Regions from separate parts of the Neobacillus sp. S1115 genome, predicted to be linked through region 2. Evidence: riboswitches for the same ligand, from Rfam matches in the RefSeq annotation. Region 2 holds a riboswitch; the other holds the start of a gene.
The links. Region 2 has a riboswitch for cyclic di-AMP ahead of ACZ5B7_RS13305 (APC family permease). Riboswitches for the same ligand answer to the same signal wherever they lie in the genome.
Positions count from the first base shown of each region.

Region 1 (16,915 bases), 940 kb from region 2:
GCTGTACCAAAATACTTGGAGCAGGTGCATTATCGATTTTATATAGAAGCTGGTCAATAATTTCGTCCGTTAGTTGATCAAAGTACAACGAGGTTCCATAAACACGAACGTGTTCAGGTACCATCGGGTCAAGCTTCTTTTGGTATTCTGCAAATGGCATCACACCTGTACGATCCATGATGGGTTCAGCTAATTCGCGCAATGGCTGTAGAATGGTTTCCCCTTCTGATACATCTCCAGTGTATATTCCTGTAAACATAATGACCTTTTTAAAATGTAAGAATTCTGGTAAAAATGGAGCAGGTGGTAATACGGTTGCCGTTAAATTAATAGAAACTGCCTCATCAGGGGCTTGTTCCAAGAATGCTTGTAATTTTTGAATGATGACTTTTGCATCCTTATAATCGTACATGACGTCTAGAGCAAATACTTCTGGTCCTACTTTATGTAAGGCAAATTCAAACTTCGTGACGACGCCAAAATTGCCGCCACCTCCACGGATCGCCCAAAAAAGGTCAGGATGGTTTTCTTCATTCACATTAATGGCCGCCCCGTCTGCTGTTACCACTCTAGCACCAACGATATTATCACAGGTTAAACCATGCTTTCCTCTTAAATAGCCAAGTCCGCCATTCAAAGCGAGACCAGCTACACCGGTTTCAGAAACAGTGCCAGTCGGTACCGCTAACCCATATTTTTGTGTCTCAAGATCAATATCCCCAAGTTTAGCGCCTCCTTCAACGAGTGCCACTTGTCTAGATTCATCCACGGATACGTTCCGCATTTGTGATAAATCAATCATCAAACCTTCCTCACAAACCGCAAAGCCGCCAACATGATGTCCGCCACCGCGAATGGAGATGGATAGTTGATTTTCCTTTGCGAACTGTACTCCTGCAATCACGTCGTCCTCTGATTCACAAACGACTATTGCTGCCGGCTGTTTATCAACTGCCGTATTCCAAACTTTTCTTGTTTCCTCATAGCGTTCATTACCCGGCAGCAGTAATCGATTACCAATCTGATTTTCTAGCATATTAAACACATTAACACGCTCCTTATATTAGATATAATGACCCAGTACTAATATACCATTTTTCACCAATAGAGGTGTGACTTTTTTGAATCTTCACTGAATCTATTTACTAATTAATTGGAGCAAGGTGTATAGGATATTAAAGCATTTAAGGCTAAAATAAACACAAAATGCCAGGCTCCCCCACTTTTTCTTGAGGATCTCTGGCACTTGTTTTGATAAATTTATTCTTTTGTCCATTTCAGTTCACTTATTGATTATTTATTCCATTTCAAAATCGAGTTTCTTTTTCTGTAGTTGCAAAAGAGCTAGTACATCTTCAGTTTGGGAGGTCTCAATCCTTTTTACCGTTGCATATACCATTTCGAGTTTATCATCAATTGCGGTAAGTTTAATTTCCGTACTATGCAGTCTATTATCCATTGCATTAAGCTTACTTTCCGTTCTTTGCTGACTTTCATCCATTTCGTTAAGCTTACTTTCCGTTCTTTGCTGTCTTTCATCCATGGCTCCAAGTTTTTCATTCATCTCTTCAAGTTTTTCATCCATTCTGACTAACAATTCAACTATTTGCTGTTCCATTCCGGTCACCTTCCATAAATAAATTATAATAATTTTTGCCCTTCCTACTACATTTTCTTACCTTTGGTAATTACCGCTTAATCGAAACCTTTAAATAGATTCATTTTAGTTCTTTTGTAACGCCATTTCTAATCATATTGAAAGAGTACTAGTGTGGATGTGTAGGATTTTGGAGAAAATTGGAGATTATTGAAACGAGTTTAAATTTATTATAACCATTTATAGTGCTTACATATATATTTTTTAAACGAATTCATCAAATTGTAAAATTTTATTGGTTAACATAATAATATTATATATTTATAAAATCAGCAAATATAAAAGTATCCATAATAGGCGAAAACATGGAGATAGTATTATTATCCTGCCTACCTCCCTCCAATTTCGGGGAACTCTTCTGAAAGACTATCAGGATGTCTCCAAGATGATACTTGATCGACTGGAACCATAAAAAAAATGCTCATTTGACGCTTTTGATTATTCAATACAATTCTTTCCCTTATTTAAATTATTTTTATATTAAAAGGCCTGCCTTTTATTTTGTATAAGGCAGACCTTCCTTGGTACGTTCGGCGAGTATTTGTTTATTTTGCCCCTAAGTTCGGACACTTTCTCTTCTTTTTCACCGGTTTTGTCCGTTGGATGCACGCGAGCGATTCTCGTGTTCCAAACTGTTATTGCCAACTACAGTGGGCCTTTTAGTCTAAATTAGTACTTCTTTTTGCTCAGCAATTTTATTTATATAAGTGTGTGTTTTCTTAATGATTTCATCCCTGTCATAATCCATGGATGCCACATGGAAAGAATGGTAAAGCGTCACCACTTCTTTTTGAGTAGACCCAACACGATTGAAAATATAATCTGTGCATTCGTGAGGAACTACATGGTCCTCCAGCGATTTAAAGCAAAGGATAGGCTGGGTGATTGTTGGGATGAAATCAGGCGTTTTCTTCATCAGAGCTTGGAGTTCATGAATGGACTGAATTGGAACTTTGTTATAGGTAATTTCATGAACACCCTCCAATCGTATATCCGGTGTACCTTCAGGAAGAAATCTTGGTTTTGATTTTCCAACCAAATATTCATAGTCTGGTAAACTTAAAGCAGCGTTTATGGTAACGATTCCCTCTATATCAGCATATTTATTTGCCAACCAGAGTGCTAATGCCCCTCCCATCGATTGACCGATGACAAAAATAGTGGAGCATCGTTCCTTTAAAAATTTGTAACCTGCTTCTAGAGCTGAAAACCAGTCATGATGTGTAGTATTCTCTAGGTTCCGATAATGCGTTCCATGACCTGTTAACCTTGGGGCATAAACCGTATAACCCAGTTTGGAAAATTCTTGTCCCAAGTATTGCACACTTTGAGGAGTGCCCATAAATCCATGGGAAATTAAGATACCCGTATCGTTCCCTTTAATAAAAAATGACTCCGCTCCGGCCAAAACAGGATATTGTTCTTTCATCCCGCGTCCCCTCCTTAAACAACCATTTCCATTTTTCTAATTAACAGGATTATAATTCATATTATTCCTACCTGTCAACTGTGAATTACGAAACATTGGTTCGGTTCTCGTGCCCCAAAATGTTAGGACCATCCTCGGCGGGCTTTTTCTAACCCTCCTTCCTGAGGTCTCATAATAATGAATATCTATATCCTTCCATTAAGAATGTAGAGATAATAATGAAAAAATTACATTCAGTTTAAGAGTTTAACCAATTTCAACCATTTTTATTTTCAAGTTAAACGTTTGACATATTATCCGTAGGAGGTGATAAGGTGGCTGGCAAAAAAGAAAACTTCCAAACACATAGAAAGATGCAGTAAATTAGATATATACAAAAACCATCAACATAATGAAAATGCTAGGGCAGCAGCGGCTTTTGAACCAAAAACCCCAAGAATTAATACAGATAATCTATAACAGTAAGTTTTATTATACACATTTGAAATAGCATACCGAATAACAAACTAATCCCAAGCGTTATTAATTCTAATGTGCTTTTATTTCACTCTAGCACCCATTTCGTAATATAAGTTCAGCCAGATATTTCTGGTTGACCAATTTTTATTTAGTTTTATTATAGCGGTAGGCAGGGTAGAACATAAAGTTATGAGTGAGTATAAAAACCTCTGTTTCTCCATGATTTAATCGATGGTTTCCCCGGCATTTTAGCAGCCTTCCATGTGATAGCAAATGCATTAATCGCAGCTGCTGACTATTGATTTGACTAATCCTATAATGGTGTACTTACCCTAATTGGCGTTTAAACTGTTTACTTGCGAAGAAGTAAGCGATGACCATGATGCCGACGCACCAGGCAAGCGCGATCCAGATGTCGTTGCCAACAGACCCTTCGTACAAGAGGGCACGAATCGCATTCACGATTGAAGTCACGGGCTGGTTCTCAGCAAACGCACGGACAATTTTAGGCATGGTTTCGGTGGGGACAAAGGCCGAACTGATAAACGGCAGGAAAATCAGCGGGTACGAGTAGGCTGTCGCCCCTTCCATAGACCCCGCTCTCAATCCGGGAATGACCGCCAGCCATGTCAGCGCCAGCGTAAAAATCCCTAGTATCCCAGCAACTGCGAGCCAATGTAGGATATCAGCGCTGGAACGAAAGCCCATCAAAAGCGCTATGATGATAACCACCACGACAGTAAGCGCATTGGAAACAAGCGAGGTCAACACGTGGGCCCACAATACCGATGAGCGCTTGATGGGCATGGTAATGAAACGCGCCATCAGCCCGCTCTTTACATCCGTAAACAGCCGCAAGGAAGTGTAAGCGACGCCGGATGCTATAGCCATCAGCAAGATTCCCGGCAATAAATAATTGACGTAGTTGTCCGTGCCTGTCTCTATAGCGCCGCCAAATACGTAGACAAACAGCAGCAGCATCATAATCGGCGTAATCGCCACCGTGATAATCGTATCAGGGCTTCGCATGATGTTGCGCATTAAGCGCCCTAGTAATATCCATGTTTTACTTTTCATTTACATCTCCTCCTTTTTGCCGATGATCGCGAGGAAAATTTCCTCCAATGTCGGCTGCTTCTCGATGTATTCCACTTTCGCTGGCGGGAACATTTCTTTAAGTTCGGTAAGGGTACCGGTCGTGATGATTTTTCCGCCATGCAGGATTGCGATACGGTCTGCCAGTTGTTCGGCTTCCTCCAGGTACTGGGTTGTCAGCAAGATGGTCGTGCCGCCGCCGGCAAGCTCCTTGACGGTATTCCATACTTCAATCCGCGCTTCGGGGTCAAGCCCTGTGGTCGGTTCGTCGAGAAAAATGACTGCTGGCTTCCCAATCAGACTCATGGCGATATCAAGGCGGCGCTTCATCCCGCCGGAATACTGGTCTGCCCGGCGGTTGGCCGCATAGGTGAGGCTGAATCTGGCAAGCAGGTTGTCGGCGACTTGAGCGGGATTGGAAACTCCCCGCAACTTGGCAATCATCATCAAGTTTTCCCTCCCGGTGAGCATACCGTCTAAAGCAGAGAACTGCCCTGTCAGACTGATACTTTGGCGAACATGATCCTGTTGACGCTGGATGTCAAAGCCGCAGATTCCCACTTCGCCGCTATCGGGCTTCATCAGCGTCGAGAGGATGTTGACCGTCGTCGTCTTGCCCGCTCCATTTGAGCCCAGCAGAGCGAAAATTTCGCCACGCCGCACCTCAAAATCCACCCCCTTTAAGACTTCCTTATCTTTAAAGGATTTTTTTAACCCTTTTACAGAAATCGCTCCATTGCTCATACTTTTTTCCCCCTTATAAAAAGCGCAGCAAGGCGCTAGATTGCCAATACTACCCTACTTAGTCTGACTGATATTCAGTATTACTTACTACCGTGTTAAAAATATAACTGAATAGTGAAGGTGATCACATTACATTTGTAACCAGCTATTCAGTCGGTATGATCTATTGAATTTTCTTTTTTCCCAATCCTTCATGATAATCTGATTTAAATCTTCACGATACTTTTCAACATAGGTTTTAGCGTTTGCCGCTAGTTCGTAGGCAAAGGAAGCCAAGTCGTCATCAGTGGTGGTTTGCGCCGTTAGTATCGATGCTAGGCGAAAATCCACTAGGATTTCGCCGTTAGCCACGACCAATCGTATCGTTCAACTTCTTGCGAAACTTATCCTTCCAAGTTTGCTCATCCTTCACTAGCTCGTCGCAGAAAGCAGCCACGTCCTCGCCCGTGAGGTCAGTAACTTTCTTGCCTTCCACTGCACCTTCCTCGAAGAGGTCGAGAATGCCGTAAAAGATACGGCTGCTGTCCTTCCAGTCGATAGGACCACCACCAGCAGTCCACATATATTTTTGGATAGCTTTGTAAGCGTTGTGGTATTCACTTGGAAGTGCCTTCGCACGTGCCTCCATCGCTCTCCATTCCCGCTTGTCATCCAGACTTCCGATAATTTTTTCAAAAATATTCATTTTACTTCTCTCCTTTTGATTTTATTAGTTTTGAGTTCGTTAATTTTACCTGAGATGAATTCCCATTTTTTCCAAAAGATTTTAAGTTGTTCTTGACCTGCTGCGTTGAGTGTATAAAATTTTCTCGGCGGTCCCATAGTGGATGGCTTTTTCTCGATGTCCACCAGATTGTTTTTCTCAAGCCGCATGGTAATCGTATAAACTGTGCCTTCAACCACATCAGTGAAGCCAAGTTCTCGCAGCTGTTGCGTGATTTCATAGCCGTAAGTTTCGCCACGGCTGATGATTTCAAGCACACACCCCTCAAGCACCCCTTTCAGCATTTCTGTTATATTTTCCAATTTTTACCTCCGCGTATATTTTACTTATATTTTTTCAGTAGTCAGTATCACAGGTATTTTGTGTTACTGACTACTAGTATATAGTATTACTGAGTAGGGCCGTTTGTCAATAAAACTTTTCGTCAAAAAAGCCCGTTTTTACGACGTCAAAGGTGTTTTTATCAAATTTGACAGCTAAGACTTTAGCCAGACACGTGATTATTCTCAAGAAGATCTAAATAATTTAAAAATAATTGGTGAAGGGGTTGATGACCAGGAACTCACTCATTTTGGTGGACTTGATTTACATGTTCCAACTATTCAAATAAGTTTTATCTCGTTCAATCACTTAGAATAATTTTTTTAAAACATAAATCATTTATTCTACTATCTTCGTTTTTCATGCATATACTTCATCCATTTTCTCTGTTTATAACTACAAATTAAATACCCAACAAAAGACACAACGGTTACTCCACACGAGATCTGCCATATAAGAGAGCTAACTGTATAAATACCTAGTACAATTCCTGTGAATCCGATTAGTGTTAATTGAAATAACTGCTTTTTATTATTTTCATAAATAGTAAACTGGAACTGTCTTCTTTGTTCAATCTCTTTTAGTAATTCTAATTTTTGAGGTGCATCTAAAAATTCCACAACAGAATGGAAAATCTTAAAAATCGGTTGTGATTGAATCCATTGCCAAACAAAGGACCATTTATTCCCTTGTTTCCCCAGCCACTCAATAAACACAGGTTTCATTAAATCAATAAGTTCAGAATCTGGAGTCAAATTTCGAATAATCCCTTCAATCGTTACAAAAGATCGGCCTAAAAAGACAAATCTTGTTGGGACTTGTATGGGCAAGGCTTGGAGTAAATCATTCATTTCCATTTTTAAAGCAAATAGGTCCATTTCTTTTAATTGTGATGGCTGTATGGCGATCAATTCAGCTAATAAACGCTCAATTGTTCTTGACTCAGCATCAGGTAGCAAAAATCCTAAATGGATCAAACAATCAACAGCTTTAGGATAATTTCTCGAAAGTATGCTTTGGATTAACCCTTGAAAATAAGCTGCATCCTGTTTAGAAATCTCCCCCACCATTCCAAAATCAAGCAAGATAATCTTACCTTCCATTGATATTAAAACATTACCTGGATGTGGATCTGCATGAAAAATACCTGGTTCAAGCCATTGAGGAAGGAATACTTTGAAAAGCCTCTTGGCAAGCTCCTCTCGGCTTTCTGTTAATAGCTCTAACCCCTTCGTATCAGTGAGCTTTATACCTTCAACCCATTCCATTACAAGGACATTTGGGGTGCTAAGTTCTGGGTATACCGAAGGAATCTGCACGACATTCATATCCTTAAATCGTTCTCTAAAAGAAAGAATTGTGTCTAATTCCTTTGAGTAATCAAGTTCACGCTCAATCACTTGTTTAAGTTCTTTAAACAGAACTTTAAAATTAATGAACCCTTTTGGCATGGGAACAAAGTGATCAGCAAACCAAATAATAATACTTAATGTACGGAAATCTGTTTGAATCACCGAATCAATATTAGGGCGTTTTACTTTAATGGCAACCTCTGTTCCATCTTGCAGCACCCCCTTATATACCTCTCCTATCGATGCAGAAGCAATTGCCGTTTTTTCGATTGAGATAAAATTTTTATTAAGTGAATTCCCCCATTCCTTTTCAAGGATTTCCTTAATCTCAATCCAGTTTGAAGGAGGAACATGGTCCGTGAGATCTTCAATTTGATGAATAAAAGCACTGGGTAATAAATCAGCACGGGTACTTAAAAACTGTCCGATTTTGATTAACAGTCCCTCTAATTCAAATAGGGTTTTTCTAAATCGTGCTCCAATTTCACCCCATAGTATTTCCCATTTGTCTTTAGGTTTTCTTCGAATTTTATACCAATAGATTTGAAGGAAGATAATAAAGGCCATAAAAAGCAATTTTCTAGTTCGAGATAACTTGTTTCTCGTTTTCATTAGCACCCCTCTTTTCTTATAACTATTTTGTTTCGACTTTATAGAAAAAAGCCTGTAACAAAAGGACATAAAAAATCCTATGGTGACAGGCTCCTCCAGAAAACACGCTATTTTATTACTTAAACTATATCATAATTATTGTTTCGATTTTTCCTTTTTTTGAACTTTTTAACAATATCTCTTGAAGCTTTTTGGCAAAATTGGATTTAATTTAAGATTAAATTTTAAATTTTTTCACAAGAAATTTTATAGTTGTTCCTTGTACTAGTAAGGAGAACAAAACGTTCCAAAAAGTCATTGCTAATAATAGGTCTTTCCCATTGAAATTTGGAGTCATTGATAATATTAGTGCAATGGATAAAGAGCCTTTCAGCCCTCCCCATCCAATAACAGTCCTCCATGTTAGTGGAACTGTTTTATCAAATGATAAGCTCACAAACACAGCTACAATCCGTGAAATAACTACAATTACAATACTTCCGATAACAACTGCCCACTTCCCTTCCAGTCCAATCCGAGCAATCTCTAATCCGACCATGAAAAAAATCATGGCATTCGCAAGAAATGCAATTGTCTCCCAAAACGAATCCATTTCCCGTAGGGTTTTCTCTGACATCCCAATTCTCTTTCCGTAGTTTCCAAAAATTAAGCCAGCTACACCTACTGAAATCACACCTGAGAAATGAAAATGCTCGGCAAGCTCGAAGGCACCATAAAAAAGAACAATGGATAAACCAATTTCAATTAAATGCTGATCAATATGCCGAGTTATCCGAGAAGCTAAAAAGCCTAGTAAAGACCCGACAGTTATTCCCCCTACCACAACCTTTAAAAATTCAGCCGAAGCATTAAAAACCCCCGCTGCAGTCAACACAGTGGTAACAAGTGCAATTTTAAAAAGTACAACGGCAACACCATCATTACCTAGACTTTCCCCTTCCACAATAATGGATAATCTTTTGTTTAACTTCATTGACTTAAAAATGGTTAGCACTGAAATTGGGTCCGTGGCTGACATTACAGCCCCAAAAATAAGTGATTCTTGAAGTGACAAACGTAATAAGTAAAGGGAGAATGTAGAAACCAATAAAAAAGTTAGAAACGTTCCAAGAAGTGACAATAATAAAATTGGTTTCTTGTTCTTTTTTAGTTCTTCAAATGGCAGTTTTAAAGTCGCATCTCCTAATAAGGCTGCAAGGAAAATCGTAATAATTGCCGTTTGAAATATAATATCGTTTGTTGCATGGTGTTTGACTTCTTCCAAAAAAGGAATATGAAGTAAACCTATGAATAGACCCGCAATTACAAGCAGAGTTGGGTAAGGTTGATTTATTTTTTCAGCTATGAAGGCAACTCCAACAGCTATTGCTAAAAGAATGATCCAAACTTCTATCATAATTGGATTTCCTTTCTAAAATAAGTTTTTATACAAAATGTATTTCATTCTTATCTTTGCATTTAAACTGACAAAAATACGAAAAGAGCCTGTTCAAAATGGGCATTATAATCCCTTGGTGACAGGCTCCTCCAAATTCATTTTGTATTTTTATTTTTAGGTTGCAGTATTGGGGTTCAAAGTTTATTTATATTTATTAGATTATCATACATAAATTAATTAACGTGTAGAAAGTATCTTGTGGTTTACAGTCTGAAACTTTTTTAAATTTTTCTTTTCACCAAGCACGATAAGAATATCATTTGACTGAATAACATCATCTGGAAGTGGTGAAATGTTCATTTTACCTTTACTGTTAATCGCAATGACGCTTAATTGATATTTAGCACGAATATCTAGTTCACGAAGACTCTTTCCAATCATAAAAGGTGCAGCTATGATTTCTTCAATATTATAATCTTCGGATAGCTCAATAAAATCAAGCACATTAGGTGACATAATGTTTTTAGCAATACGAATTCCCGTTTCACTCTCCGGAAAAACAACATGATCTGCTCCAACTTGAGTAAGAACTTTTGCATGCTGTTTTGTAACAGCTTTTGCAATAACCTTTTTTATTCCTACCTCTTTTAAGAGCAAGGTGGTCATTATACTTGCTTGAATATCGTCACCTATGGCCACAACAACTACTTCCATGTTCCTTATTCCCAGTTCCCCTATCGCAATTTCATCCGTTGTATCTGCAACAACCGCATGTGTGACTTCATTAGCAACTTCATCAATTCTCTTTTCATTTTTATCTATTGCTAAAACCTCTGCTCCCTCATTAAATAACTCAATTGCCACACTTGAACCGAAACGCCCCATTCCGATTACAGCCGTTTGCTTTGTCATAGAATTATCTCTCCCAGTGTTTCATTTAATTTCGTCTGTCTATTTAGTTTTACCATTAAAGGTCAAAATTCTTTTAACTTTTTTCTTTCTAAAATGCTTTAGAATTCGTCCATTTCTTTAATTATCCAATCAGTATTTTTTCTTCAGCATATCTTACTTTGGATTCTTTTCGTTTCAACATGATAGCAAAGGCCATAGTTAAAGGCCCAAGTCTTCCGATAAACATCATGATAGTAATTAATAATTTTCCTAAAGGAGATAAATCTCCTGTTATCCCAGTGGATAAACCAACAGTACCAAAGGCTGAAATTGTTTCAAACAGGAGCTTCCTCGTATCCACATGTTCTGTATAGGTAAGTAAAAAGAAGATTGTAAAAATAAATATCATCGCTGATACACTAATAGACAATGATTTATTTACCAACCGCCAAGAAATCCTTCTTTTGAAAATATTGACATCATCCCTATTTGTAAGAACAGACCATAAAGCAAATAAAATGATGGCGAAAGTGGTTACTTTTATTCCTCCACCAGTGGATCCTGACGAAGCCCCAATAAACATTAACGCCATAATGAAAACCTGTGAAGACACAGTCATCTGACCAATATCAATCGTATTAAAACCTGCTGTGCGAGGAACAACCCCCTGGAAGTAAGAAGCCCAAAGTTTATCTGCCAACCCAAAGTGTCCAATTGTAGCTGAATTATGATACTCTGAAATCAAGATGACCAAAGTTCCAATTACGTTTAGAATTAAGGTCATTAGTAAAGCTACTTTCGAATGGAGAGACAATTTTCGATTGGTTCCTTTTTTCCATAAATCCATTATTACAGTAAAGCCAATCCCACCCGTAACAAATAAAAAAGTAATGACAACATTTACGGTAGGGTCGCCTACCCACTTACTCAAGCTGTCAGATTCAAGTCCAAAGCCAGCGTTATTAAAGGCAGAAATAGAATGAAAAACACCATAATAAATCGCTTTTTCCCATGGCATCTCAAATGACCATCTTATCGCTAAAATGATTGCACCAATCATTTCTACAATCAATGTAATACTGATGATTTTAATAACTAAATTAACAACTCCTGAAAGTGAAAATAAGTTCAACGAATCCTGTAAGAGCAATCTTTCTTTTAGACCTATTTTCTTTCCAAGGATGATGAACATTAAGATACCAGTGGTCATAAACCCCCATCCGCCAATTTGAATTAAAATTAAAAGAACAATTTGTCCAAACAATGTAAATGTTGTTCCCGTATCCACCACAGCGAGTCCTGTAACACATACAGCAGATGTCGCCTCAAATAAGGCATCAACAAATTGGAGACCTTTTCCCTCTTCATGTGTAGCAATTGGTAACATCAAGAGTAATGTACCAATTAAAATAAGGCTACCAAACCCAATAATTAGGATATGTGCCGGGTGCAATTTTATCAGATTATTCTTTTTAACAGATGAATTCACAATTCCCCTCACCTTTTCAATGTACAAATTATTTATTGGTATTTTACCCATAATAATAAAAAGCCACTAAAGAGATAAAATCTCTCCGTGGCTTTTTATGCATCATGAAATAAACATGCTGCCTGCACGAAATTGTAAAATCTCTTCAGAACGCTTACGAGGTTAGCTGACGGATTCGGGTGCTAAGAGTCGCCCTACTTTTAAAGCAATTAACACTTGCATTTAAAAAGATTCACCCCATAAAGGTTTTTGTTTCATTACGATACAAAAACCTTTATAATTTGGTTCCCCCGTTCCCATTATGGAACTCAGCGATTTCAAATTAAATTTATGAATCAAATCTTACTCCCTTGTTTTCATTTTGTAAATAAAAAAACGACGCATTCCTTAAGCGTCTTACCTTTATTAAGAATTTAGACGTTAATTTTCACTTGTTGCATTTTGATTATTTGTTTTAAAAAACACTTTCATCAAACCATTTTTGTTATGATCTGGGATATTTATTAGAGAATAATTTAAAGTTAGTAAGAATGCCATATTGTTATAAATAAATATTGAACACATCAATACGAGTAAGATTTCTAAGGTTATGACAATCCCATAAGAAATAATAATCGATGAATACATATTTCAGTTCAATCCTTTTTGAGTGTTATCCAATTCGAATTGCCAAATGAACCTTATTTAAATAAAAAGTTATAATATTAACACCCAACTTTCGGTAATTTCTTCTATTATAATTTTAGAAAGAGATTTATTTATGCTGAAAAAAACTCCTTTAGCTTTCTGGAGGCAAACACCTTTATCATTGAATATTTTATTAAACTCAATTCCCATTTTAGTAAAAAGACGACTACTCTTATTTAACAATGGCACCCGATAGTTGAATATGAAAACTATAAATCCTGGTCTATTTTAGACACAATTAAAAAACCAACCCTTAAGATTGAGTTGGTCTTTATTATCGTGGTAGACCAGGAGGATAGTAATATGGAGGTACTTTAAGCCACCCTCGTTTACGCATAAGTGTTTTTAAGGTTGTTCCAAACGTTGCCCATTCTAGATAGTTTTGTAACCAAATTAATCCGACATCATTTCGAACAGAATCAGCTTGTCCCTTAGAACACGCTTGCAAACAAGTAACTACCTTGAATGCTATACCATTTGCAAGTTCGTTATCCGTCAGCTTTACCCCTAAAGGAATATCATTTGGGTCTGAATTTGGTTTTGATGATGAGACATCTGGTAAGGGAATTCCCTCTTTTTTCATAAAACTGCTTAATTTTTTCACTTGTGATTCACATACCTGAATAACATCCTTTAACATTTCTTTCACTTCATCATCTGTTGTTGTATTTAATCCCATTTCCTCATAACGAATGAACTCTTCCATTAATGTTAAATACGTCCAACAGTCACCAGCTTCAATGATATGTAACGGTGATTTAGGCTCATTTGTGGTATCAATCGATATTTTAAGCGTGTTCCAAATCGCCTCAAAAGGATTAGACATTACCACACCTCCTTTACAGTATTATTCCAAATTTATTCAAATGCATGTAATATTAGTAAAATCATTGACCTTGTTGAAATAAATTGCCCCGATAGAATAAGAAAAGTAATCCTACGGTTATTGAAGCACCGCACCTGATTTGTTTCAGACTGTTTCTATGTTGCCAACAGAGTTTTTCACTTGGTAAAAAAATACAAAGAAATTAGGAGATCCACAATGTATGTGCTACACTTGGTTTACCATTTGATTTACTGTTTTCAAGTACCCTACTCATTTTTGAGTGGGGCTATTTGTTTTTCTAAGAAAAATAAATAACAGACTCTAAAAAAGAGTCTGCTCAAGTTTGGAATTATATTTAAGCCTTACGAACGTTAGCTGCTTGTGGGCCGCGTTGTCCTTGCTCAACATCGAAAGTCACAGCTTGACCTTCTTCTAAAGTTTTGAAACCTTCGCCTTGAATAGCTGAGAAATGAACGAATACGTCTTCTCCACCTTCACGTTCGATGAATCCGAAGCCTTTTTCGCTGTTAAAGTTCTTAGGCTTATTTACAGAAGGACTTTAAATATGTTTATAATTGATTCTTTTTCCTAATTAGTTCATCTCGATCCGGTGCCATTGGAGGCTGTTCCAACCATCCATTTTTTATCATAATATTAGCTCCATCTTCAGCAAACAACTGCACTTCTAAGGATAGCCTGTTATACATTGCACTAATATCACCTCTTGGACTTTGGCTGACAGCTGTACCGTAATACCCTACGCTCAAAGTAACCAAACCAGATGTGTAGAACATCATAAGTTTATCAGAAAATGTATATGCTGTACTATTCGTTATTTCTGAATCCCATGCCATAGGTGCAGGGAGTTTACTTTCCTCTAACTTTCCTCTAAATAATTTAATATGTTTATTCCCAATTTCTAAACCTTTTAAAAAGAATTGTTTTACATCTTTATTTTGTGCAACCTGGCTAAATCCAGTAAGTGTCGCAACTCCTAAAGCGTTTCTTTGGAGATTGGCAAATAAAGCGTCTACTTCGGCAGCGGTTAATGGTCTTTTCTCTCCAAACACATCTAACATAAACCATTGCTTTTTCACAAATTCAACCTTTTCTAAATTTGGCAAGCTGGGAGACCTGATAAATAATCCTTTTGACAATAATAATTCCGTTGAATTTTTATATAATTGCATTGTTTCGGTAAGGCATTCCATATAATAACTTTTAATGTCATTTCTTACAGATGCCGCTACACTTCCAGCATAAGAAATAAGACCAATCTTAGACATTTGGTTTATAAAATTAAGTACAAAAGTGTCAGAATAAAGTCTAGGAGCGGATAAATCTACATCCTCTTTTATACTAAAACCGCATGGTACAACATTTTTTTCCTCTGTTAAAATGGCTGTAATTTTTTGAATATGTGATTGAGATAACTCTAAAGCAAATTTAATAATAGGCTTAATTTCATCATCCTCAGCTTTTTCTAAAAAATATGAAAGAACACATATGCTTGAGCTATCATTTAAGTATTGAATCCAAAGTTGGGCAATCTCACCTGCTGTTAGCCTGATCTGTTTTCCTTTTTCCTCCATAAGTAACCTCCAAAAAAGATATACTAAAAAATACCTTCCCCATAAATTACATATAGTATGTATTAGTTACCTTTAAAACCCAAATCGTGTAAGCACCCCAAAAGTCAGAATTCAATTTTGGGAAGCAGTACAGATCGCTAGCTCATTTTCATACTTGCACCCCATTTGTTTAATATGAGCTTAATCCTCAAGATTTTCAATTACTTTCAAAGAACCCTATTTTAGAGTAGTTTTGTAAGTTAAGAATAATACTATTAAATGAAAAAAGACCATCGTCACCGATGATCTTTATACTCGCTTTACTCCAATATATCTAGCATGCCAATATGGATTGCTTGTGTAGGTGATAATGACGCCTTTTGATGAGGATGCCATGATCATTTTCCCGTATCCGATATAGATAGCAACATGGGTTGGGGCACTTGCTTTGGATGGTCCATAGAACAGTAAATCACCGATCTGCAAATTAGATGGTCGATATCCATTTCCATAATACATTTGGGCAGCAGTGCGATTTAGTGTTCTTCCCGCTTTTCCGTAAGAATACTTCACAAGACCTGAACAGTCAAATCCGCTTGGCGACATCCCGCCCCATCGGTAAGGAACTCCGATATTAGATTTCGCAATCGAAACTGCTGCTGTATGATAATTATAAGTTGCTGCTTCCGCGTTATCACCCTTGGCGGCGAACAAAGAGCCACAAGAAGCTAAAATGGTAAAGGCTACGATGAATTTCTTTAGCATGATTGTTTCCTCCTAGTGTGATTTGATAGGTTCACTATACTAGAAAGGTATAACAGACTCATCACAACAATATGATAATCTCATTACAAAATTATTTTAGAATAATTATAAAAATAAATAATTATTTTTTGCATGTTCTGATTTGCTTTCTTTTTGCTATTAACCTGCCCTCTTTAGCTGAACGAGAAAAGCGATTGCTCTTATTGAACAATCGCACCCGTTAGTTTAAGTGTAATACTTCACAAAGTTTAAGTTAAGGATAAGAAAAAGACTATTCATATTTGAATAATCTAACTTGTACACTCTTATTTTTTTAACACCTTAACTAACTTAACCATTAGAAATCCAAGAATAACAAGTCCTGCTAATATTGCTATAGGTGTTATTGTATTTAATATCATATACTTCCCTCCCAAGGTATCCTAATTACCATTATACAATAAATACCAATTGTTGTGGGAAATTATTGAACAAACCTGCCAGTTAGCATAAGAAAAAAGCCGCCAAAAATGGCAGCTGGCTCTTAAACTCTTGCCCCCGTTAGCCACCCATGCAGCAGAACGGCTATAAAGACTGAAATGTTACTTTTTTGAACTTCATTTCTCCTTTTTTACTAAATAACCTAATAAAAAATACAAGATACTTAAACATAGAATCAGAAATTCATACGTTGTTCCTATGGCACCTCTTGAAATAAAAAAAGTGAATAGTAGTACGACACCAATTAACATACAAAACCCAATGTAAAAGTATCTCCATCCTTTAAATTTGATTCCAAAAGAACCTGCTCCTGTTATTACACTACCTAGGCCTATGCTAAATAAAATTACTAAAGTGAACTGATTTCTGGCTGTTGTGTCCATTTCGGAACCGAGAGCTTTTCCTAAAGATGTTCCTAGTAAATATAGGAGTCCA
Region 1 is NZ_AP038275.1:3,686,131-3,703,045, forward strand. It holds gene ACZ5B7_RS17795 (FAD-binding oxidoreductase) at 1-1,036, opposite strand, end outside; gene ACZ5B7_RS17800 (hypothetical protein) at 1,298-1,618, opposite strand; gene ACZ5B7_RS17805 (alpha/beta hydrolase) at 2,322-3,086, opposite strand; gene ACZ5B7_RS17810 (ABC transporter permease) at 3,873-4,622, opposite strand; gene ACZ5B7_RS17815 (ABC transporter ATP-binding protein) at 4,623-5,384, opposite strand; partial or broken gene ACZ5B7_RS17820 (DUF1048 domain-containing protein) at 5,514-6,069, opposite strand; gene ACZ5B7_RS17825 (PadR family transcriptional regulator) at 6,066-6,410, opposite strand; gene ACZ5B7_RS17830 (ABC1 kinase family protein) at 6,777-8,393, opposite strand; gene ACZ5B7_RS17835 (cation:proton antiporter) at 8,611-9,789, opposite strand; gene ACZ5B7_RS17840 (potassium channel family protein) at 10,009-10,683, opposite strand; gene ACZ5B7_RS17845 (TrkH family potassium uptake protein) at 10,805-12,154, opposite strand; cyclic di-AMP (ydaO/yuaA leader) riboswitch at 12,288-12,475, opposite strand; gene ACZ5B7_RS17850 (DUF3231 family protein) at 13,113-13,664, opposite strand; partial or broken gene ACZ5B7_RS17855 (cold-shock protein) at 14,020-14,208, opposite strand; gene ACZ5B7_RS17860 (DUF3231 family protein) at 14,234-15,256, opposite strand; gene ACZ5B7_RS17865 (C40 family peptidase) at 15,545-16,000, opposite strand; gene ACZ5B7_RS17870 (hypothetical protein) at 16,597-16,915, opposite strand, start outside.
Region 1: linked by a shared signal. The riboswitch ahead of ACZ5B7_RS17845 (TrkH family potassium uptake protein) and the one ahead of ACZ5B7_RS13305 (APC family permease) in region 2 are both predicted to bind cyclic di-AMP.

Region 2 (16,915 bases):
CTTGATTTTGGGTGTGCTTGAACGGTCTTCCAATTCCTTTTTGTTTCGGGCATTTGGAGCAAAAGGGGTGCTTGCTACGGCGTGGATTGGTGTTCCTATTCATGAAATTGGGCATCTGCTGCAGTGCTTTTTATGGGGGCATAAGGTGACACAGGTGAAGCTGCTTCAGCTTAATAGCCCTGATGGCACGCTTGGTTTCGTGCGCCACCAATATAACCCGCACAGTATGTATCAGCAGGCAGGGAATTTTTTTATAGGGTTGGGGCCAATTTTTAGCGGCATTGGGTCGTTGCTATTAGGAATGTATTTGCTAGTTCCACAATCTTTTGCAACACTTGATTCTTTTATTGCACAGCATATAACCTTTGAAAAAGTTGATTTGCCATTACTAATGACCGTATGGGAAGTCGTGGTCGTTTTTAGTAAGAATTTATTTACCTTCGAAAATCTGCTGAACCCGTTATTTTGGGTTTATTTTGTGCTGGCCATTTGTATTTCTTCGCATATAGCTTTAAGCTGGGCAGACATTAAAGGCTCCGCCAGAGGACTTGGGATGATATTTTTCCTTCTTGTCCTATGGAATCTGACGGCCGGAATCTTTGGTTTTGATACGTACCGGGCCGTTACTAAGCTGGCGGAGTATAATGCCTATGTGCTTGCTTTTTCCAGCATTGCCTTAACTTTTTCTCTTTTAACATGGGTAATTAGCTATCTGCTTTACCAGGTGAAAATACGGTTGGCCAATCGATGGAAATAACTGTGACGTTGTTGTTTTTTAACTGCTATGCTTTAATCCTTTAATGGAAGATAATTTTGATTTTCTGTTGGCCATCATCCCTAAACGAATCGATATTCCAATTGAAACAATGGCAAGAATCGCAATCATGTAGACAACCCCGTGCCATCCGAATTGGCTGTACATTGTTCCACTTGCTGTTCCCCCAATGCTCGAACCAGCATAATAGAAAAATAAGTATAAGGATGCGGCTTGTGCCTTATCGTGAGTGGCGGCCTTGCCGACCCAGCCGCTGGCAATTGAATGACCGGCGAAAAATCCGTAGGTAAAGATGGCGATTCCCAAGATTTTGATCCATAAATGGGGGTTTAGCGTGATGCAGGCACCAACCAATAAGATGACCAAAGACAGCTGTAAAATTTTCTTTTTCCCATGCTGGTCGGCCAGCATACCCATCCAAGTGGAGCTAAAGGTTCCTACTAAATACACGATGAAAATAAATCCAACCAGTGTTTGGCTTAATGAATAAGGCGGCTTAATGAGCTCAAAGCCAATATAGTTGTATAAAGAGACAAAGCTGCCCATTAATAAAAATCCAATAATAAATAGATAAATAAGACCCGGTTCTTTAAATTGGCTGAACAATGAAGTAGCCAGTTTTTTAATGGCTAATTTTTGCGGTGTGAAATGTGTAGATTTAGGCAAAATCAGCCAGAAAACAAAGCTTGCCAGTAAACTAATAATGCCAACGCCAATTAAGGCGACATGCCAGCTGAAATAATCGGTTAAAACGCCGCTGATAATCCTTCCTGCCATTCCGCCAATGGAATTCCCGCTGATATATAGCCCCATTGCCATTCCTAAGCTTTTGCCTTCGATTTCCTCGCCTAAGTAGGCCATCGCTACAGCCGGCAGGCCAGCAAGCGCAATGCCTTGCAAGATCCGACTTAAAATCAGTAAATGAAAATTGGGTGTAAAAGCCGTTAAAATGGCTAGAATAGACGAGGTAAATAACGCAATCGTCATGATGGATTTACGTCCAAATACCTCCGATAAAGAACCGGCTATTAAAAGACTGATAGATAAGGCAATCGTAGTGGAAGACAAGCTTAAACTGGAAACCGCCGGAGAAATATGAAATTCCTGAGCAAAATCTGGCAGGAGGGGCTGTGTTCCCCAAAGAATGGCAAAGGTACTAAAACCGCCTGCAAATAATGCTAGGTTTACCATTTTAAATGTGCGTGTCCCACGTTGAATGTAACTCATTTTTTGAAGACTCCTTTATTTTGTTTTAACTAGATGCTAGCATTACATCTGAGTCCCTCTTATAGTTAGATATTATTATCATACTCTTCTTTTTACATAAATTCTAATTGTTGATATGCATGAAATTGGTGAACGGGAGGTATGGTGGAATTATCATCTAAAGGTCAAAATAAGAAGGCGTGGCCAATCACGGACCATGCCTTTTTATTTTAGTCTCAAATTCCAAATTGTTCTTTGGCAATCAATTTGAACTGCTCTGGGTCAATATCCTTTTTGACCATTTTTCCATCCGTCCACTCGGTTAACGAAGTGTCAGTAAGGATTAAGTTACCCCTGTCGGTGAACCTGGTGATCAATGGCTTTTTATTAAAAGAGGATTCGGGGTGCTCGATTATGATTTTCTGCATCTCATTTAAATCAGATTCATCTACGGATTTCCTGGTGTCAAAAGCATAGCCCATCTTCCAATCTTGGTCTTTATGTTTTAGTTTCATATGCAAAATGTAATTTCCATGCTCTGTGTTGGTTTGCTCGATGCGGAATTCTCCATTTTGGGATGCTACGATTTCCCCGCTGAATGGGATGGGCTTCAATGGCAGGTTCCCCCCGAAACCTGTGTCGATGAGGTATCGGTACTCGTTGTGGGTGATGACAATCGCCACATGAGTTCTTCCGGTAGAACTCCATTGATTGGCAATATGATTGTATACTACACCCTGAACTAAGGAGACATTAAAACCATTTTCAATTAAAAAATAATATAGAATGGTGTTAAGGTCATAACAAAGTCCGCCTTCATTTTTTAATAGGATTCTGTTTTTTAGGTTTTCTTTTGAAATTTCGGCAGTTTTATTAGCGATGATGCACAAATTTTCAAAGGGAATGGATTTTGCTGTTTTATAAAGAATGGTGTCTACTTTTTCAAAGGTAACAGTTTCGTCTTGCGGGTACCCAATTCTTTTGCGGAATAATAGATTTAATTCACCCATTCCTAAATCCTCCTAGAATTTATAATCAATTAAAAATGCGAAAAATGCATTATGTAAAAATTACCCAAAATATATTATAGTTAAGTTGAAACTAAATTGAAAGAAGGTACATACATGATGGATTACGTTAAGCTTGGTAATACAGGGTTAGATGTTTCCCGGTTATGTCTTGGCTGCATGAGTTTCGGTGTTCCTGAGCGAGGAACTCACCAGTGGGTGCTTAACGAAGTACTAAGCCGCCCGATTATTAAAAAGGCACTTGATGATGGCATCAACTTTTTTGACACGGCAAACGCCTATTCAGACGGAACAAGTGAGGAAATTGTCGGCCGCGCCCTGAAGGAGTTTGCAAACCGGGATGAGATTGTCATTGCAACCAAAGTGTACATGCGCATGCATAAAGGCCCGAATGGTGGAGGGCTCTCCAGAAAAGCTATTATGGCAGAAATCGACAACAGCCTAAAGCGCCTAGGGACTGATTATGTCGACCTGTATCAGATACACCGCTGGGACTACAAGACGCCTATTGAAGAGACAATGGAAGCACTGCATGATGTGGTGAAGGCCGGTAAGGCCAGATATATAGGCGCTTCATCCATGTATGCGTGGCAATTTATGAAAGCACAAAATATTGCTGAGCGTAACGGATGGACGAAGTTCGTTTCCATGCAGAACCACTTAAACCTTCTTTATCGTGAAGAGGAACGCGAAATGCTGCCGCTCTGCCGGGAAGAGAAAATCGGTGTAATTCCTTGGAGTCCGCTGGCAAGAGGGAAGCTGACCCGCGACTGGGTAGAAACGACTTCCCGATCCCAGACAGATGAATTTGGAAAAACACTTTACACATCTGCAATTGAGGCGGACCGTAAAATCGTCGAACGTGTAGCGGAATTAGCCGCAAAACGGGAGGTTCCCCGTGCACAAATTGCACTTGCGTGGGTGCTGCAAAAAGCACCTGTTACAGCACCTATCATTGGGGTCACGAAAATGCCTCATCTTGAAGATGCAGTTGCAGCAATCTCGATTAAACTCACCCCGGAAGAAGTGGCCTATTTGGAAGAACCTTATGTCCCTCATCCGGTTCGCGGCTTCTAATAGTAACTCATAATATTATAACTACCTTCTGTTAAATAAACAGACTACGATTTTTTACATCGTAGTCTGTTTTCACTCTTATTAGACATCTCAATTTTTATGTGTTTCATGGTCATAACGCTCGACATTTTGTTCAACCGTGTCCCACCCAAATTCCTCGTTAATGTCTTTCACTAGCTCGTTTAAAAATTCATCAGATATAATAGGATTTTTTTCGTTACGCATGAAAATCCTCCTTTTGACTATTTTATGGAATAATCGCTTGTCCCGTTACTTAACATAACCGTTTATCTATAAAAAAAATCATTTACAACAAGCGAACACGGGAGTATGATATTCACAGTTTCAAATTTCTAAATCGCTGAAACCGATAGGTGCGGGGGAACCATTGTTCTGGATTAGTAAATAATCCTAGGGGTGAATCCTTTCAGGCAGGGCTACTCAAAGGCCCGAACCCGACAGCTAACCTCGCAAGCGTTATATTGAGTAGGAAGGCGGAGCTTGTGATGCAAAAGAAATGATGTGTCTACAGGTCTATTCGTAATGACTTGGAGGCACTTTTTATTTTGCGAAAAATAGGGAAACTTACTTACAACTTATGAAATTTGGCGGTGACATGAATGTTTTCTTCTGTAAAAAGGTTCTTGATAGGGAGGCCTTTGAAATCACATGAACTAGGAGAACAAAAAATTAATAAAACAAAAGCTTTGGCGATTCTTTCTTCGGATGCGTTGTCGTCAGTGGCTTATGGTCCTGAGCAGATTTTGATTGTCCTCGTGACAGTTGGAGCGACCGCATTCTGGTATTCCATTCCGATCGCCGTCGGCGTATTGATCCTGTTAACTGCACTTATCTTATCTTATCGGCAAATCATCTTTGCTTATCCGCACGGCGGCGGAGCCTATGTGGTGTCGAAGAGTAATTTGGGAGTGAATTCCGGGCTGGTGGCCGGAGGCTCTCTGTTAGTGGATTATATTTTAACGGTTGCTGTCAGTGTATCCGCTGGGACTGATGCCATCACTTCAGCGTTTCCTAATTTGCATGGCGATAATGTGGGGATTGCGATTCTATTTGTTCTATTCATTACCCTTTTAAATTTAAGGGGAGTAACAGAGTCTGCGTCCATTTTAGCCTATCCTGTATACCTTTTTGTCCTAGCTTTGTTTATTTTAGTAGGTGTAGGTTTATATAAAATCATGACTGGCCAAATTTCGCCTGCCTTACATACTCCAATAGGGACGCCAGTGGCTGGGATCAGTTTGTTTATTTTATTAAGGGCATTTGCTTCCGGAAGCTCTGCCTTAACAGGTGTTGAAGCGATTTCGAATGCCATTCCAAACTTTAAAGATCCGGCACCCAAAAACGCCGCCAAAACTTTAATGGCAATGGGAATTCTGCTTGCGGCTCTATTTTCGGGAATTGTCTTTTTGGCTTATTATTACGGCATCGTGCCTAGAGCAGAGGTAACCGTTGTTTCACAAATAGCTGAGCACACCTTTGGACGGAATTTCATGTACTACTTTATACAGGGAACTACAGCTTTGATCTTAATTTTGGCCGCAAACACGGGGTATTCTGCGTTTCCACTATTGTCGGTCAATTTGGCAAAAGATAAATTCATCCCGAGAATGTTCCTGGTTAGAGGAGACCGATTAGGGTATTCGAATGGAATCATTATTCTTGGTGCGGCGTCTATGATCTTAATCCTTGCCTTTCATGCGGAGACAGAGCATCTTATTCCGCTTTATGCCGTCGGGGTGTTTATACCGTTTACCTTGTCACAAACAGGTATGATGGTCAAATGGCTTCGCGAAAAACCAAATGGCTGGGGATTAAAGTTTGTTATTAATACCACCGGGGCCCTAATCAGTTTTACAGTAACACTCATCTTTTTCGTTACAAAATTTTCACGGGTTTGGCCGATATTAATCTTTTTGCCATTGATTATCCTTCTGTTCCACAGGATTAAAAAACATTATGAAGCAGTTGGGGACCAGCTTAGAATTTCCGATTGCGAGCCTGCTGTTCCGATTGAAGGGAATGTCATTGTAGTGCCTGTGGCGGGTATTACCCATGTGGTCGAAAATTCGATCAATTATGCAAAATCGCTGAAGCCTGATCAAATTATTGCTGTTTATGTCGCGTTTGAAAGAGAGGACGAGCATAAATTTGAAGAGAAATGGAAGAAATGGCACCCGGATATCCGCCTTGTGACGCTCCATTCTCATTATAGGAGTATCATTAATCCATTAACGAAGTTCGTTGATACTGTTGAAAATAAAGCAAGTGAGGCCAATTTCCGTGTTACTGTCGTCATTCCGCAATTTATGCCAAAGCACAATTGGGAAAACATTCTTCATAATCAATCCAGCCTGCTGATCCGATCCTTTTTGCTGTACCGCAGAAACGTGATTGTCACGACAGTTCCATATCATTTAAAAAAGTAAATAGGACAAAAGGAAGGTGTAATCTGGCACCTTCCTTTTTTTGTGCATTCAAATGTTTTAGGTGCGTATGGTAGAGGTAGAGAAGTTCTTTATCATTTTTTGCAGATTTCTGTGGCCATCTCTTAACTTAATTGCTTCTTCTATAATCTTTTGGAAACCTTCCAAATCTCTGTCAGTAGCGTTTAAAAGGGACTTCGGCAAGCCTTCGACGATTTGTTGTAGGGTTAAATCCATGTATAAAACCACCTTTCAACTAATTTCGTTAGACAATGATTTTCGTCTTTTTAATTAAATTTTAGAAAAGACTGTTTTTTTCCTGCAGGCAACGTGAAAAACTTATCACCAAATATCGGCAGAATCATTCAGGATTGGCGGCTATTATTGAACATCTTTCAAATAACGACAATAGATGCGCTTGTTGGCACCGGATGCCGATTCAAACTGACTGCCGTTCAGTATAAAAATGAATAATTATTTTTTTATAAATAATAATATTTATATGAACTTTTAAATCTTTTTTCTATTTGTCAATGGCAAATAGTAGAAAATCATTGAAAATTTTAGCGGAAAAATATACAATAAATTTGGGATGAAAGAAAAAATGCTTTTATCTCAATTAAGAGGATGGTTTTATTGGAAAGCAAACAGCTTCAAATGGAACTTTCAAGCTATATTGGCAGAGCACTGCGTGAAGCATTTGGAAAGGGACCCGAATCCGTTTATGTTTCGGTCAATCAGGCTTTTGTAACGGTTTATTTGCGAAACTTCATCTCACCGACTGAGAACGTTTTATTGGAACAAAAACAAAAACAGTTGTTCCAAAGTACAAGGGATATCTTAATGGAAACACTTATTCCGGAATTTAAGGCATATATGAAAATCTTAACCGGATTGGATATTAAAGAGTTTTATTATGACTGGGGCTTGCATAATAAAAGCGGGATGTTTGTCTGTATCGGTTCTGATCCCGCGAAAGACGAAAATAATGCGGAGTACAGTGGAAGAAACTCAATACATGAAGAAGTCAGGGTTATCAGCATTCAGGCTGAAAAAGAACCGGAGAAGATTGATTCCTATTTCATTAACAATCGAACATTGGTTGTGATTAGGAAGGGAATACTTGTTCCGATTGAGAGGGAGTTAATTCGGTTAGGCCATTCCGAAATATTAAAGATCTCTAAACGTAATCTTGAAAAAAGATTATTACATAATAAAGGTAATTTCGAAGGCATTCTTCAAACGAAAGTAACTGACATATTTGTGGATTGGGATTTTCAGTTAGATAAAAGTGCCATCGTATTGATTTTATCTCCAACAACATAGGGCGGAAGTGAGTTAGACAATTTTGATTGAGCTAGACACAAGCCAAGATGGGACATTAACCTATCTTGGCTTTTTTGTATAGGTATAAAGTAGGAAAGGAACTGATAGAGAAAGATGAACAGTCCTGTTGAAAACATTAAGAATGAAAAGAACCAGTTATTAAAAAAATACATAGGGGAACGTTTTGCTGATTACGAAATGCTGTTTGAACGCAGCCAAAATGCGCTTATATTATTAGATACTGCAGGTAATATAGTGAGGGTCAACCCAACATTTGAGATGCTTTGTGAGTATACTGCTAAAGAAGTGTTAACGATGAAACTGCAGACTTTTTTTCCACTTGATAGCTTAGACAACGTTTTCTATCATTTTCATAAGACATCATTGGGTCAGTTGGAAAACTTCGACTGCCAGATGAACAACAAAAGCGGTGCTATCCATGATGTCAATATTACAAACATACCAATCAGTGTCGATAACCAAATCGTTGGGGTGATAGCTGTCATAAAAGATATTACTCTATTAAAACAAAAAAAGACGGAAGTTCGGAAAATTGAAGAGTTTCACCGCTTATTGACGGAAAATGTTCTTGATACAATCCTCTGTACTAACCTATTGGGGAAAATCATTTATATTTCTCCATCCTGCGAAACGATATCCGGTTACAAGGCCGAGGAATTGATTGGAACCACTCTTACATTCATCGTGCACGAGGAAGATTGGGAAAAGGCTTATGCCGATCGAAAATTATCCTATTTAGGTGGGGAAAGCATCCGCGGGAAGTATCGGATCCGCAGGAAAGATGGAAATTTGGTTTGGGTGGAGGCACTCAGTAAACCGGTTTTTGACCCGGATACACAAACAATAGTGGAGGTTGTTTCAGTTGTCAGGGAAATTACTGAACGGATTAAAGCGGAAGAGGAATTGTGGAGCCGTAAGAAGGCATTCCGCGAATTAGTTGAACATTCCCCGGATGCTGTACTCATTGCCCAGGACAAGGATATTATTTTTGTAAATAAAACAGGTATTGAATTGCTAGGTGCTGCCAATGCCGAAGAGATTCTATCAAAAGAACTTCTCTATTTTATTCACCCTGATTACCATCAAGAGGTGAAGGAGCGGATTCAAACCGTTTCTAATGGTAAAACGGTCGATTTTCGGGATTACAAAGTAATCCGCCGGGATGGGTCAGTTTTTGATGCTGAAATAAAAGGAATTCCTACATTTTTCAATAATCATTATGCCCAACATGTGATTATTCGGGATATTACTGAACGTAAAAAGACGCAGGAGCTTTTGCTAAACTCTGAAAAATTAACCATTGCCGGGCAATTGGCTGCAGGCATTGCCCACGAGGTCCGAAATCCACTGACAGCCATTAAAGGGTTTTTGCAGTTAATGGAAAGGAAAATGGAAGATCAAACCTATTTTGGAATCATTGAATCGGAAATAGATCGCATTGAACTAATCCTCAGTGAATTGCTAGTTCTAGCCAAACCGCAGGATGTTAAGTTCGAATCCGTCTATTTGCCAGCCTTGATTGAAGATATTAAAACATTAATCGATACCCAAGCAATTATGAATAATGTTAGTATTGAAGTGGTTAATACAAATGGACCAATCACCATCAAGGGGGATAAAAATCAGTTAAAGCAGGTCTTTATCAACTTTTTAAAAAATGCCATAGAAGCAATGCCGAATGGTGGCAGTTGCATTATTGAAATGAAAGTAATCGGTGAGAACAAGGTGAAGATTCTCTTTAAGGATACGGGTGCCGGCATTCCGCCGCAGCTTTTGAAGCGAATGGGCGAACCATTCTTTACGACCAAAGAAAATGGCACAGGGCTCGGAATTATGATTTCCAAACAAATCATTGAAAACCATCACGGCACAGTTCATTTTTGGAGTGACAAGAAGGGAACCATTATTGAGGTCCTTCTTCCGTTACAATAGTGATAAAAGTATCCCAAGTAAAAATACTTGGGATACTTTTATTTCAACAATCGGATATTTCGGGAGTGAAAATAATTTTAGTTTATGATATTATGACAGTATTAAATTTAAATTTTTGGAAAAAAGTACAATTTAGGAGATGGAAAACGTGCTAATGTGGAAACGAAATTTATGGGTGCTTTGGGTTGGCGTGTTCTTTACATCAGCCAGTTTTTCCATGGTGATTCCTTTTTTACCGATATTTCTGTTGCAATTAGGGGTGCATGATCACGCTGAAATGTGGTCGGGTGTGCTCTTTAGCGCTGCTTTCTTTGCTGGTGCATTCGCTTCACCATTTTGGGGGCGTGTGGCCGATAAATATGGAAGAAAACCAATGATTATAAGGGCTGGAATTGCCCTTTTTGTTATTTATACGTTAATGGCATTTGTCACCAATCCATACCAAATCTTAGCATTAAGGATTTTACAGGGGTTACTCAGTGGGTTTATTCCAGGTGCAATTGCTTTGATTGGAACCAATACTCCGAATGAAAAAGTTGGGTATGCCTTGTCCATGATCTCCTCGGCATCAGCATCAGGGGGCATCCTTGGTCCACTATTAGGCGGGGGTATTGCACATCTTGTCGGTAACCGGCTTGCTTTTGCCAGTGGTGGAGTATTTGTATTCCTCGCCACGCTGCTGATTATTTTTTGGGTAAAAGAAGAAAATTTCAAGCCTAACAAAGAGCGCGGAGGCTCTGTAAGAAATGATTTTAAGACAGCGATGACCAACCGGCCGTTATTTCTTGTGCTCATTTTAACAGTTGTAACAAGTTGTTCCATCATGACGATCGAACCGGTGCTTCCTTTATACGTTGTAAAGTTGGGCGGGTCTTCCGATAACGCTTCTTTAATTGCCGGTATCGTGTTTTCACTGCCAGGTATCGCCAGTGCTTTATTTGCCCCGTATTGGGGAAAATGGGCTGATAAAGTAGGTTTTCAGCGGGTGTTATTCATAGGCTTGATGGGCGGCGGCATCGGCATGTTAGCCCAGGTACTGGTCTCGCAAATATGGGGATTTTCTATCATCCGCTTCATGTTTGGCGTCTTCTTCTGCGCGGTTTATCCAGCGTTAAACGGTTTGGTCGTAAAATCCACGCCAGATGAATTCCGTGGCCGTGCCTTTGGATTAAACCAAACCGCCAATCAGATTGGCGGCATGACGGGTCCGATGATTGGTGGCTTCTTAGGCGGAATATTACCGGTTCAAAGTGTGTTCCTGGTAACCGGTGTCCTTCTTTTAACTGCCATGGGCATGGTGTATTGGAATGCAGGTGTGTTAAGTGGTTCATTGAAAGGGAAGATTATTGCCAGAAAATCAGGTTAATATTTCAATAACAACAAAGAGATTGGAGCAAATCCCAATCTCTTTTTGTTTTACTGAAAATATAATGAGTCCGTAAAAAAAGAGTGAACGAAAAATTCACTCTTGGCCAGCTCTTATGCTTTTGTGTTATTCGTTTTAGTATCGATGCTATTAGTAATGGGGTGAGGCTGTCCGTACCCTTCTATATTTCCGGCATGGTCCTCATGGTATTGAGTTCCTGAATTCTGACCGCTCGTCAGTGATTTTCCTTTTTGCTGTTTGTTACTAGGCGATTGTTCCATTGTGTTTTTCACCTCCCTGACATCCTATAGAGTGGGAAGTAAAATTAAAATTATTCATAAGTCCCTAATATTCTGTTGTAGATAAATGATGTAAAATAGTCTTAAACAGAATCAAGATAAATATTAAAGGAGAAATTCTAATGCGGACAGAAGGATACATAGACGTAATCGGTGGGAAAGTTTGGTATGAGAAATATGATCATGGAACGGGGAACACACCGGTAATTATTTTGCATGGCGGTCCGGGTTCATCTTGCTTTTCCTTACAGGGGTTGAAGAAGTTGGCGGCAGACCGCCCGGTCATTCTATACGATCAATTAGGTTGCGGCAGGTCAGAAAGGCCACAAGATGATTCACTTTGGCAGTTGGATCGATTCGTGGAAGAGTTGGGACAAATTCGCGCCGCTTTGAACCTTGATGAAGTACATATTCTTGGGCATTCCTGGGGAACCACACTAGCGGCAGCCTATTGTTTAACGAAACCGAGCGGGGTGAAAAGTGTCATTTTTTCAAGCCCATGCCTGAGTGCGCCATTATGGGAACAGGATCAAAAGCGGAATTTGAAAAAGCTGCCGGTTGAAGTCCAAGATACCATAAAACGCTGTGAAGAAGACGGAGCCACGGATTCGGAAGAGTTTGAGGCAGCCATCGAGGTGTTCAGCAAAGAATTTGTCTGCCGGATTCCAAAACCTGAGCATCTAAAAGCGCACCCTGAATACCGAAACTCCGAAATTTACAATATTATGTGGGGACCATCCGAATTTACGGTACTGGGGAATTTAAAAGAATTTGACTGCACCTCACAATTGAAGGAAATCATTTGCCCCGCACTATATACGTGTGGCCGGTACGATGAGGCTACGCCGGAAACAACAGAGCATTACAGCCGTTCAACACCTGGCTCAAAATTTCATGTATTTGAAAACAGTGCCCATATGCCATATATTGAGGAACCGGAAGAATTTTTACGGGTTGTTGGTGAATTTATGCACTGGGTTGATAGTCTATAAGAAGAACCGCCTGAGTTTTTTCAGGTGGTTTTTTCTTCTTAATGACCTAGTTGGAAAACGAATAATTAATTTATACCCGGGCATAAAATAGATGCCTTTTATATTGGACCTTTTTTCCTTGAGATGAAAAAGTTGGAGAATGATAAAGGATTATTTGTGATTTCGTCGAATTATATCAGGTAACCTACATACACAAAGAGGAATGGACATGAATAAATCAGGACAAATCATTTTGCTGCTACTATCACTCATTTTTACTACCTACCAAAAGATTATGTATCATGAACCCTTCTTTACATTTGACTTTTTCCTTTTTACCCTGATCGCTTGGTTTGTTGGCTGGCAATACGATAAGGCCAGATTTTTTGAAAAAAAAGCACGTGAAAGTGAAGAAAGCTATAAGAGATTACTTGATTCACTCCCTGAATCTATCTTTATTTATCAGGATACGAAAATTGTTTATGGAAATCGGGCAGCTCTCAGTATGGTTGGCGCCAAAAGCTTGGCAGAAGTTCTTGGGAAGTCTATTTTTGAATTTATCACGCCTGAGTATAAAGAACGGCTCGAAGAACGAATCAAGCTAATTAAGAAAGAAAAATGCCCCCTTGCTACTATTGAATATAAAATTAAACGGACCGACGGAACGGAATTTTTTCTTGAAGTTACCCCCTTATCAATTGTTTTTGGAAAAAAAGAAGCGATCCTCGTGGTTGGAAAGGATGTCACAGCCCGAAGAGAGGAAACAGAAAGACTTCTGCAAAAATCCGAAAAATTGGCTTTGCTCGGCCAAATGGCGGCGGGAATTGCTCATGAAATCCGCAACCCGCTTACGTCCATTAAGGGATTTATCCAATTATTCAAAGCGAACAGTGAACAGGGTGAATATTATGATATCGTATTATCAGAGCTGGAACGTATTAATGCCATTGTGGGCGAATTCCTGGTTCTGGCTAAACCATCCGCGGCTGTTTTCAAGGAACAGAATATTGAACTATTGTTACATGATGTTATTACCTTAATAAATACTCAGTCTATCATTAATAATGTGCAGATTTATACTGAAATTGCTGAAGAGCTCCCGATGATATCTGGTGAAGAAAATCAGTTAAAGCAAGTTTTTTTAAATCTCTTGAAGAATTCAATTGAATCCATGCCTCTAGGCGGCGATATCTTTGTAACGGTAGGGGTAAAGGAAGAAGGAGAGATATCCATCCGGATTACCGACGAAGGGGTCGGCATACCAGAAGAACGGATTCTAACACTAGGAGAGCCATTCTATACAACAAAAGAAAAAGGAACCGGTCTCGGATTAATGACCTGTTTCAAAATAGTCGAAGGCCACCGCGGCCAAATCAAATTTACAAGCGCAGTACACCAAGGAACAACCGTAGAAGTCACCCTCCCAACAATTACGCAGCCATTATTAAAAAAATGAAACATGGGGACGGTTCTTGTGCATCATTTGCATGAGAACTGATTTTTTTTTTTGAAGAGGTATGGGGCAGTTCTAATGAAACATATGTCCAGGCGCCGATTATTCATATTTTTTAAAAAATAAAAAATTAGTAAACCTTTTGCTATAATAGTTTAGACTGAAATCATATATATGTAAAAAATCGGAAGAGTTATTTTTGGCTTTTTCACGGAGGTTTATATGGGGAAAAATAAATATGTATTTTGGGGGCTGGTCATCACGACCCTCATTTCGGCGCTTGACGCCAATATTATGCAGACAGCTAGTCCTACTATTGTCAAACAGCTTGGCGGAATGGAGTTGTTTGCGTGGATATTTGTTGTCTATATGCTGGCAAGTACAGTAACCGTACCTTTGTACGGAAAATTATCGGATATGTATGGACGAAAAAATCTGCTGATGATTGCGGTTGGAATTTTTACATTAGGTTCCATTTTATGCGGCATGGCGAACTCAATGGTTTCCTTAGTTATATATAGAGGTATTCAAGGCCTTGGAGCAGGCGGCATGATTCCACTCTCGATGATTATTGTCGGAGATTTGTTCACGATTGAAAAGCGCGGCAAGATCCAAGCGGTTTTCAGCAGTATTTGGGCCATTTCTTCTATTGTCGGGCCAGTGATGGGCTCCTTTTTCGTCGAGGCTCTGACTTGGAGATGGATTTTCTTTATTAATATTCCGATTGGTATAGCAACTGTATTATGTTTGCTTCCTTATAAAGAGCAAACAGAATTTAAGAAAACTCATATTGACTATAAAGGTTTCTTTTTATTTGGGGCTTCGGTCAGCCTTCTATTATTATCTACCAATGTAGGCAACGCCATCTGGTATGTGATAGCGGGCATAATTGGTATGATTATTTTTATTTTGGTAGAAAGAAAGGAAGCGCATCCTTTTTTACCTGTCTCCCTTTTTAAAAATAGAGGCATCCTGATGACAAATCTATTTATGTTAGTGTACTGTTTATCGTTTTTTGGCACCTCTAATTATATACCGCTGTTTCTTCAAGAGGGTTCGCATATGAGTATTTATAAGAGTGGCTTGATTTTATTAAGCATTGCGGTCGGCTGGATGTTTGGCAGTACACCCGCTGGAAAATGGATTATCCGATTCGGTTATAAACGGTTATTTATTATCGGCAGTTTTATTACTGCGTTATCAGGACTTGCACTGTTTATGTTTATTAAAGATTTGTCGTATACGAATTTGTTTTTAATTTTGACGGTACAGGGCTTTTCATTTGGGTTATTGTTTGCAGTCGGCACGATTGCTTCGCAGGAGTTCGCTGAAGCCAATATTAAAGGAGTATCCACCTCGTTGCAGATGTTTTTGCGGAACATCGGTACATCGATTGGCGTTACCGTGATGGGGTTGATTATTAACCATACTGCAAATATTGTAAATGGCATGCAGAATGTCTTTCTTTATGCTTTAATTTTAAGTTTGGTCACGGTTGTGCTAAGCTTCCTCATTCCTGCGAAGACTGCAGAATTGAGTGAGGGATAACAACTTATGACTAGATAAGAAGGTTGCATATAAAAATATTATGTAAACCTTTGTGGTAGAAGTCCTCATGAATTGTTCCATGAGGATTTTTTTTATAAGAGTTAACCATGCTCTGAATTAGGTTATTTCTACTTATTCTCGTCCGAACTCCTGACGTCCGGCTTTACCGGAGTAAACTCCTCGGCAGCTTCTGTTTGGAAATGTGGTTGTTGTTGGATAGGCCTCGAGGTATTTGTAAATTGTTTGTTTTTCTCATTCGTAAGAAAACCATGGTAAAAGTATTCAAATAAGGCCACGGCAGCAGCTGAAATAAACGAGGCCCAAATTAGATTATTTTCGTTTGTCAGCATTCGCCCCATTAACCACACCGCCAAAAAGGTAACTAGAAAATCCGCCACGGTTGCCAAGAGGTTGGTGGTTTTACGAAGAATCAGTAAATCTCCTACTACATAACTGACAATCCCCAGTACAGCCGTTATCAATAGGACATCTCCAAAACTAAAATCAAAAAACAAACCGAGAATGATCCCAAGTACAATCAAGCAGGGTATAAACTTGGCTGCCAAACGATATACATTTTGCATCAACGAATCCTCCTTTTTCCTGTAGATTTCCCCTTGAATTTTCCAAATATACAAATACAGAGGAGCCTGGCACCTTTTTTACCCAACCCACAATCATTAATTTGCAAAATTTGCAGAAAAATAATTGACTTTACCCACAGAACCTTTATAATAAATTTTAATCAATATAAATCCGATAAAATTAATGCGAATTATAGGGAAAGTGGGGATGCGAAGTGTTTCTTCACATTAATGAGGTAAATAAGCAGTTTCTTAATCAAAATGAGGTAAGTACTGTTCTTTCAGATATAAATCTGGAAATAAAAGAGGGCGAATTTGTTTCGATTCTTGGGCCGTCCGGTTGTGGGAAATCGACCTTATTATCTATTGTGGCCGGGTTGACTAAGCCCTCCAGCGGCGAGGTCCTTTTGAATGGCCAGCCTATTACCAAACCGGGCCGAGACCGCGGGATGGTGTTCCAGCAGCCTGCTCTATTCCCGTGGATGACCGTGGAAGAGAATGTTATGTTCCCGCTCCGCAAAGAGATGAAAAAGAAGGAAGCAAGGGAAACAGCCCACCAATTTTTAAAAATGGTGCAGCTCAGCAACTATACAAAGCATTCACCGCATGAACTATCGGGCGGAATGCAGCAGCGCGTGGCAATCGCCCGTGCGCTTTCAATGAATCCAAAGGTCCTTTTAATGGATGAACCGTTTGGTGCGCTTGATGAGCAGACACGTTCGCGTCTCCATACCGAGTTAGAAAAAATTTGGCTTGAAACACGGAAAACGATCCTATTTGTCACCCATAGCATCAGCGAATCTATTAAGCTATCAGACCGGATTGTTGTGATGGGAACGCGTCCAGGAGTGGTTCTCGAGGATATTCACGTAAAAATCCCAAGGC
Region 2 is NZ_AP038275.1:2,743,832-2,760,746, forward strand. It holds gene ACZ5B7_RS13280 (hypothetical protein) at 1-757, shown strand, start outside; gene ACZ5B7_RS13285 (MFS transporter) at 776-2,002, opposite strand; gene ACZ5B7_RS13290 (arylamine N-acetyltransferase family protein) at 2,218-2,991, opposite strand; gene ACZ5B7_RS13295 (aldo/keto reductase) at 3,109-4,086, shown strand; gene ACZ5B7_RS13300 (hypothetical protein) at 4,177-4,311, opposite strand; cyclic di-AMP (ydaO/yuaA leader) riboswitch at 4,436-4,578, shown strand; gene ACZ5B7_RS13305 (APC family permease) at 4,707-6,533, shown strand; gene ACZ5B7_RS13310 (hypothetical protein) at 6,591-6,767, opposite strand; gene ACZ5B7_RS13315 (hypothetical protein) at 6,861-7,004, shown strand; gene ACZ5B7_RS13320 (Na-translocating system protein MpsC family protein) at 7,158-7,856, shown strand; gene ACZ5B7_RS13325 (PAS domain-containing sensor histidine kinase) at 7,971-9,809, shown strand; gene ACZ5B7_RS13330 (MFS transporter) at 9,958-11,175, shown strand; gene ACZ5B7_RS13335 (hypothetical protein) at 11,289-11,468, opposite strand; gene ACZ5B7_RS13340 (proline iminopeptidase-family hydrolase) at 11,597-12,466, shown strand; gene ACZ5B7_RS13345 (ATP-binding protein) at 12,675-13,901, shown strand; gene ACZ5B7_RS13350 (MDR family MFS transporter) at 14,121-15,446, shown strand; gene ACZ5B7_RS13355 (YndM family protein) at 15,575-16,030, opposite strand; gene ACZ5B7_RS13360 (ABC transporter ATP-binding protein) at 16,246-16,915, shown strand, end outside.